3 regions of the Marinagarivorans cellulosilyticus genome follow, and region 1 is predicted to be linked to each of the others. Evidence: predicted binding sites of a transcription regulator. Region 1 holds the regulator's gene; each other region holds the start of a gene.
The links. The regulator sigma-54, encoded in region 1, starts transcription at its own class of promoters, with help from an activator protein. The targets are predictions, from matches to a motif close to TGGCACANNNNTTGCNNT.
Positions count from the first base shown of each region.

Region 2: the regulator sigma-54 is predicted to act here: its motif matches at 901-918, upstream of MARGE09_RS17330 (flagellar export chaperone FliS).
Region 3: the regulator sigma-54 is predicted to act here: its motif matches at 1,376-1,393, upstream of MARGE09_RS08395 (TorF family putative porin).

Region 1 is NZ_AP023086.1:2,344,426-2,346,658, reverse strand. Features, by position in the region: gene lptB (LPS export ABC transporter ATP-binding protein) at 1-306, shown strand, start outside; gene MARGE09_RS09235 (RNA polymerase factor sigma-54) at 477-2,003, shown strand; gene MARGE09_RS09230 (PTS sugar transporter subunit IIA) at 2,039-2,233, shown strand, end outside.
Region 2 is NZ_AP023086.1:4,223,708-4,225,940, reverse strand. Features, by position in the region: gene MARGE09_RS17340 (YkgJ family cysteine cluster protein) at 1-245, opposite strand, end outside; gene MARGE09_RS17335 (DJ-1 family glyoxalase III) at 281-844, shown strand; gene MARGE09_RS17330 (flagellar export chaperone FliS) at 988-1,392, shown strand; gene MARGE09_RS17325 (anthranilate synthase component II) at 1,447-2,109, opposite strand; gene MARGE09_RS17320 (anthranilate synthase component I family protein) at 2,109-2,233, opposite strand, start outside.
Region 3 is NZ_AP023086.1:2,147,216-2,149,448, reverse strand. Features, by position in the region: gene MARGE09_RS08405 (ammonium transporter) at 1-143, opposite strand, end outside; gene glnK (P-II family nitrogen regulator) at 167-505, opposite strand; gene MARGE09_RS08395 (TorF family putative porin) at 588-1,301, opposite strand; gene MARGE09_RS08390 (hypothetical protein) at 1,641-2,233, opposite strand, start outside.

The sequences.
Region 1 (2,233 bases):
GGAGAGCGCCGCCGCGTTGAAATCGCCCGCTCTTTAGCGGCCGACCCAAAATTTATTTTGCTCGATGAACCTTTTGCCGGAGTAGACCCTATTTCGGTTTCCGACATTAAGCATATTGTTTCGCACCTTCGGGACCGAGGTATAGGCGTGCTAATTACCGATCACAACGTTCGCGAAACACTGGATATTTGCGAACAAGCCTACATCGTAGGTGAAGGCCACATTATTGCTTCCGGGTCGCCGGATACGGTCTTGGAAAACGAGAAAGTCAAGGAAGTCTACCTTGGGCAAGACTTCAAGCTTTAAGTCAATATTCATTAGACGATTTGAGCGCTAGCACGCAACCATTAGATTTTTTCGATATGGCCTAAAGTTTGCTTTTACAGGCCATTGCAGTACATCGCAGGGATGACTACAATCACTTTAAGACGCTCTCAATTTGTGCAGAGCAAAAAACTTGATGGATTTATTCTTCGATGAAGCACTCTTTGCAACTCAAACTCGGCACTCAGCTGACCATGACGCCTCAGTTGCAGCAGGCAATACGCCTATTGCAACTTTCGACTCTCGATCTGCAAAACGAAATTCAAGAAGCTCTTGAAAATAACCCGATGCTAGAAGTCACTGAAGACAGTGGTGCTAGCGATAGCAGCGGCGATGCCGAACGCGCAAGCAATGCGCAATCAGAATTACCCGCCGATAGCGAGACGCCTGTAAAAGCTGCCGAAACAAGTCCAGAAAATACCAATGATGCCAACGAGCCTGCCGCCAGCGACGATTGGAGCGAAAATATCCCCACAGATTTAGCGGTTGATACCAGCTGGGACGACATCTACCAAAGCGGCTCGAGTGGCAGCGGCCTATCGCGCCCCGAAAACGAAGATTTCGATTACGACTCGCGCAACGCCAGCGCCGAAACCTTACAAGACCACCTGATGTGGCAACTAAACCTCACGCCCATGAGCGATACCGACCGCGAGATTGCAACCGCGATTATTGATGCAGTCGAACCTTCTGGCATGCTAAGCCAAACCTTGGACGACATCTTCGAGGGCATGCAGAAAGTCTTCCCCGACCTTGAAGACGACGAAGTCGCCGCCGTATTGCGCCGCGTACAGCAGTTTGACCCACCAGGGGTTGCCAGCCGTAACATTAGCGAATGCCTGTACCTACAACTGTTACAACTACCGGAATCCACCCCCGGCTTTGCCACAGCCAAAGCGCTCGTCGCCGATTACCTGCCGCTACTCGGCAGCCGCGACTTCAAACAATTAATGCGCAAGCTCAAAGTCAAAGAACCCGAGCTTCAAGCCGCTATTGCTTTAATTCAAAGCTTAAACCCCAAACCCGGCGACGCCATCAGCGAATCAAGCACTGAATATGTCGTACCCGATGTATTTGTTACAAAGGCTAATAACCGCTGGCAAGTGCAACTTAACCCAGACATTGCGCCAAAATTAAAAATCAACTCTGATTACGCCTCACTGGTTAAGCGTGCCGATAGCAGCAGCGACAACACCTATTTAAAAGACAACCTACAAGAAGCGCGCTGGTTTTTAAAAAGCCTACAAAGCCGCAACGAAACACTGCTTAAGGTTGCCACTTGTATTGTCGAACGCCAGCAGGGCTTCTTGGAGCATGGTGCCGAAGGCATGAAGCCAATGGTTTTGCATGACGTTGCCGAAATGGTCGAAATGCATGAATCGACAATTTCACGCGTAACAACACAAAAATACATGCACACTCCGCAAGGTATTTTCGAGCTTAAATACTTTTTTTCCAGCCACGTGGCAACCGAATCCGGCGGCGAGTGCTCATCTACAGCCATTCGCGCCATTATTAAAAAATTAGTCGCTGCCGAAAATACCCGAAAACCCTTAAGCGACTCTAAAATTACAGAATTACTGGCCGATCAAGGTATTAAGGTTGCGCGACGAACCATTGCAAAATACCGAGAATCATTACAAATTCCACCCTCGAACGAGCGCAAGCAACTTGTATAATAGTTGGCTTTAAGTGCTATAAGGCTGAGTTATCTATGCCACTAGAGAAAATGCTATCGGCGAACCGTGTACTGTGCGGCACCGAATGTACCAGTAAAAAGCGCGCCCTTGAGGCGCTGGCTGAATTAATATCCAGCAGTGTACCTGCGTTAAAAGCAGATGATTTGTTCCAACAATTAATTACACGAGAAAGGCTTGGCTCGACCGGCATTGGCGAGGGTATTGCCATC
Region 2 (2,233 bases), 1.9 Mb from region 1:
GTCACTTCCAAAATTCGAATAGTCTCCATCGCTTCCTCCCTTGAAGTACCACAAATATCTGGCTCAGCTTTAAAGCCCTGGCACACGGCTGGGTAATCGGTTGTTTGCCAAATTTTGCATTGGTAATGTTCTAAATCAAGGTGAGTACAGATTTCTCCAGCCCGCTTGCCATTAGGCATGCCAAAATAAGGGCGCTGTATTGATGGTTCAATACAGCAGGCGCCACAGTGCGCTCTACATTCCATGGTGATTCTCGACTGAAAATAATTGGGGGTATTGTATGTTAAAAGTACTGGTTCCGATTGCCGATGGCAGCGAAGAAATGGAAGCGGTGATTATTATCGATGTCTTGCGGCGTGCAGGCATTGAGGTTTGCGTTGCTTCAGTAATGGCCGACAGAAAAGTCACAGCATCGCGCGGCGTAGAGCTTGTGGCTGATTGCCACATTGAATACTGTCAAAACAAACCTTGGGATATGGTTGTTATTCCTGGGGGAATGCCTGGGGCCGAATATATGGCCAAGTCGCAAGCTTTGCTGGATATTATTTCAGATCAAATATCCGCTCAGCGATGGCTAGCGGCGATTTGTGCGGCACCGGCAGTTGTTTTGGCGGCCAATGGTTTTATCACTGGAGCCTCGGCGACGTGTTACCCAGCATTTAGGCACATACTCGAGCAGCATAACGTCCATGCGATGATAGAGTCGGTATCTATCCATAACAAATTAATCACAAGTCAGGGGCCTGGTGCAGCGATGCAGTTTGCCTTAACGTTGGTTTCTTTGTTAGTAGGTGAAGTACAGGCCGATAAAATCGCACATGAAATGTGTTTTCAGCGAGAATAAAGCTTGCCAGTCGGCAGTTTGTTTGTTTAATGTTCAGATTGTTTGCTTGTTGAACGTGGCATGTTCCTCGCATTAGGTTTATTGACGAAACAAAAACGGCAATTTTTTGCCACCGTTGATAAAAACACATCAGGAGATGTTTTATGGCTGTCGCACAAACCAAGGCTGCTTTAGTAATGCAAGAACAAGCGGAACAACTGACGTCACATCAAGTAATTTCGCTACTTATGGATGGCGCAATCGAGCGCGCCAGTGGTTTAATTATGGCGATTCATGCCGGCAACGATGAAAATCGCGATATTTTAAATGCCAAGCTAAAAGCCATTATCAATGGTTTGCGTCAAAGTTTAGACTTTGAGCTCGGCGGCGCAGTTGCTCAGAACTTAGCGTCTTTGTATGAATATATGATTGAGCGGTTGACAGTCACTGAAGCCGACCAAGAGCAACTGCTAGAGGCGGTTACTGAGTCGCGACGCTTGATATCTGAAGTGAAGAGCGGTTGGGATAATATGGATTTGCGTGTGCCTGATTTAGCCCAAGGTGCCTAGTGTTAATTGCTCACTAAGCAAGGCGCTTTATTGTCGGCGCCTTGCTTAGCGATATTAGGCAATAAATAGGAAGTTTTTAATTAGCTCTTTCCCGCCTTCGGTTGCAAAGGATTCTGGGTGGTACTGAATGCCGTAAATGGGATAAGTGTCGTGCTGAATCGCCATAACTTCGACTTCCGAGTTGGATGCATCTGTAAGGCAATTGTTTAAGTAGTCTACTGGGTGTTTCCCCACTACCGCGGTAACCTTTAAGCAGGCCGGTAAAGTATCCGGTTTTGCCATTAGTGAGTGATAGCGCATTATTTCAATATAATTGGGTGTATTTAAAAATACTCCTGCACCTGAGTGCGTAATAGCGCTGGTTTTGCCGTGCATCGGTAGGGGCGCTTTTACGATATCGCCGCCGAAAACATGCGCAATACCTTGCATGCCTAAACATACGCCCAGTAATGGCGTTGTTTTACCTAGCGATTTTATAACCTCTGCGCAAACGCCAAAATATTCGGGGTCGTCGGGTGATCCAGGGCCAGGTGAGATAATAATGCGGTCGGGCGCTAGAGCTTTAATCTGATCAATGGTTAGCTCGTTGTTGCGTTTCACCATTATCGAAAATTGGCTGATCGTTTTTTTGTGCTGCTCTTCGCTGAGTATTTCGCCAATATATTGGTAGAGGTTGTAAGTGAACGAATCGAAGTTATCAATAATTAAAACTTTCATTATTTTTCTCCGCTCGCCGAGATAAACATTTTTAAAACGTTGTTGGTGCCGGCGAACTTTCGCTGTATTTCTTGGTATTCATCGGCGGCATTTGAATCGTATACGTTTCCGCCACACGTTTGAA
Region 3 (2,233 bases), 200 kb from region 1:
AAGATTTCTGTGGTGTTTTTCGAGCGAACCAAGCCCGATTCCAGCATGGCAAAGCCAGCCGCCATCCACATAACCAGTGCACCGCAGATCAAAAAATAGAACGTGTCTAAGGCGTACTGCAATTCAAATATTTGGTTTTCCATTGTTATCTCCGGAAACGTCGAAATTACAGGGCGTCTTCGCCGGTCTCGCCGGTGCGAATACGTACAACTTGCTCGAGGGCCGATACAAAGATCTTGCCATCGCCAATTTTGCCGCTGTGTGCAGCTTTGCTGATCGCTTCTACAACCTGATCCACCTGAGTGTCCGCGACTGCAACCTCAAGCTTGGTTTTAGGTAAAAAGTCCACAACATACTCGGCACCGCGGTAAAGTTCGGTGTGACCTTTCTGACGACCAAAACCTTTAACTTCAGTAACAGTAATACCCTGTACACCAATATCAGAAAGCGCTTCACGCACAGCATCGAGCTTGAAAGGCTTGATAACAGCAGTAATTAATTTCATCGGACTGCTCCTAGTAATTTGCAGACTATGCTGCGTTTATAAAAATAAACCGCTCAGCTAATGCTGAGCGGTTGGGTTGAAATTATTCGCCTAAAGGTAGGGTGTAAGAAACCACAAACTTCATATCATCATCATCAGACTCATCGGCGATGAACTGACTAACTGTAAATGAGAGGTTATCGTTATAGGCATAGCTTACATTCAAATGCACTGGGCTACATGCTTCACCAGCATCTTCAGGTGCACACTGACCAACAGCGCCGCCGCCGCCAACATCATCCGAATGCATGCCGACTAATAACGAGAATGCACCAATATCAGCACCCAACGTGTAGTACATATAATCACCTGAGCTATTATCTTTACCAACGGGAATGTAAGCAGCAAAACTCATAGGACCGTAGCCCAAGCTCACTACAGCGTCAGTCCAATCAGTGAAATCAGTTTCATTATCATCCGTGTACCCAGCGCCCGTCGGATAGTTATAACTCCATACACTTAAGTCATAAGAAAAATCGCCAACAGAACCACCATAGCCAGCATACAAGTCATATTCTGTTCCAGCTCCGGTATCACCAGAAGACCCCCAAATACCGGCATAGAAACCAGCAGCACTAACGTTCAAATCACCAGATACAGCAGGAGTGCCTGATCCCAGATCGGCACCACGCCACAAGTAAGTGCTAGCCACACCAACCGAAGCGCCGACTTCAACTTCTGCTTGCGCAGGAGCCATTACACCAGCAGCCATTACAGCAGCAACAGATGAAGCGATAAGAGTTTTACTCAATTTCATAATGTTTTCTCCAAGAGTGATAGCAATATTGTTTTAAAATCTAACTACGGTGTCCGCAGTATTGTGCCTGAGCTATAGCAGGATGTTTGCCAACAAAATAAAAGCAATACAATTCAATAGGTTACACAAAAATCACCAACAAGACCCAACACCCAAGCGCACCACAAGGCACCAAAAAAAACACCTTGCGCGCACCAAAATGCATCGGCGCACTATTTTGGCGCGAAGCGAGTCGAATGCATAGGTTTTGTCGTCACTAACAGCCATTCAGTTATAAGGGAGGACGAGGCAGGCAAAAAAAACGCCTGCATAGCAGGCGTTTTAAAAAGGAGATATTCGTTACTGTCTATCTAATTCCAGCAAACGGATGCGAGCTTCGAGCTTTTGCGTTAGCAGCTCGAGCGCTTTAACTTTTTCAGCCAAGCCTTCTGGCTCAGCCTCTTTTTGGGGCGCTTGTGTGGCAGTAGCGCCGCTACCATTGCTAATCAAGCGAATATCTAAGCTGCCATTGCCGCCAGACACACCGGAACGCCCCGCATCACCTTGTGAGCCGTCACCGCCGCCAGCAACCCAAGAGCGGCTACCACTTAATGACTTTTTATTAACGTACTGGCCAGATGTACCAATACCCGCGATACCAGGCTGGCCACCCTTACCACGCAAACCACCAGAGATTTTCACTTCAATACTGTTGGTAAGGTCTTCTGTTACGCCATCGGCCAATGTGTAGTGAAAGCGGAATGTTCCGCCTTTACCGCCGCTACCGCCGGCACCACCGTCGCCTGCATTACCGCCTGCGGCAGTACATTTTGCGAAGTCCGGTACGTTTTGGCCATCGCCACCAGTACCGCCACGGCCACCATTGCCGCCGCTTAAGTCAACTTTAACCGTACCAAAGCTCACAACGCCCAACGACCAATGCACGCTAGCGC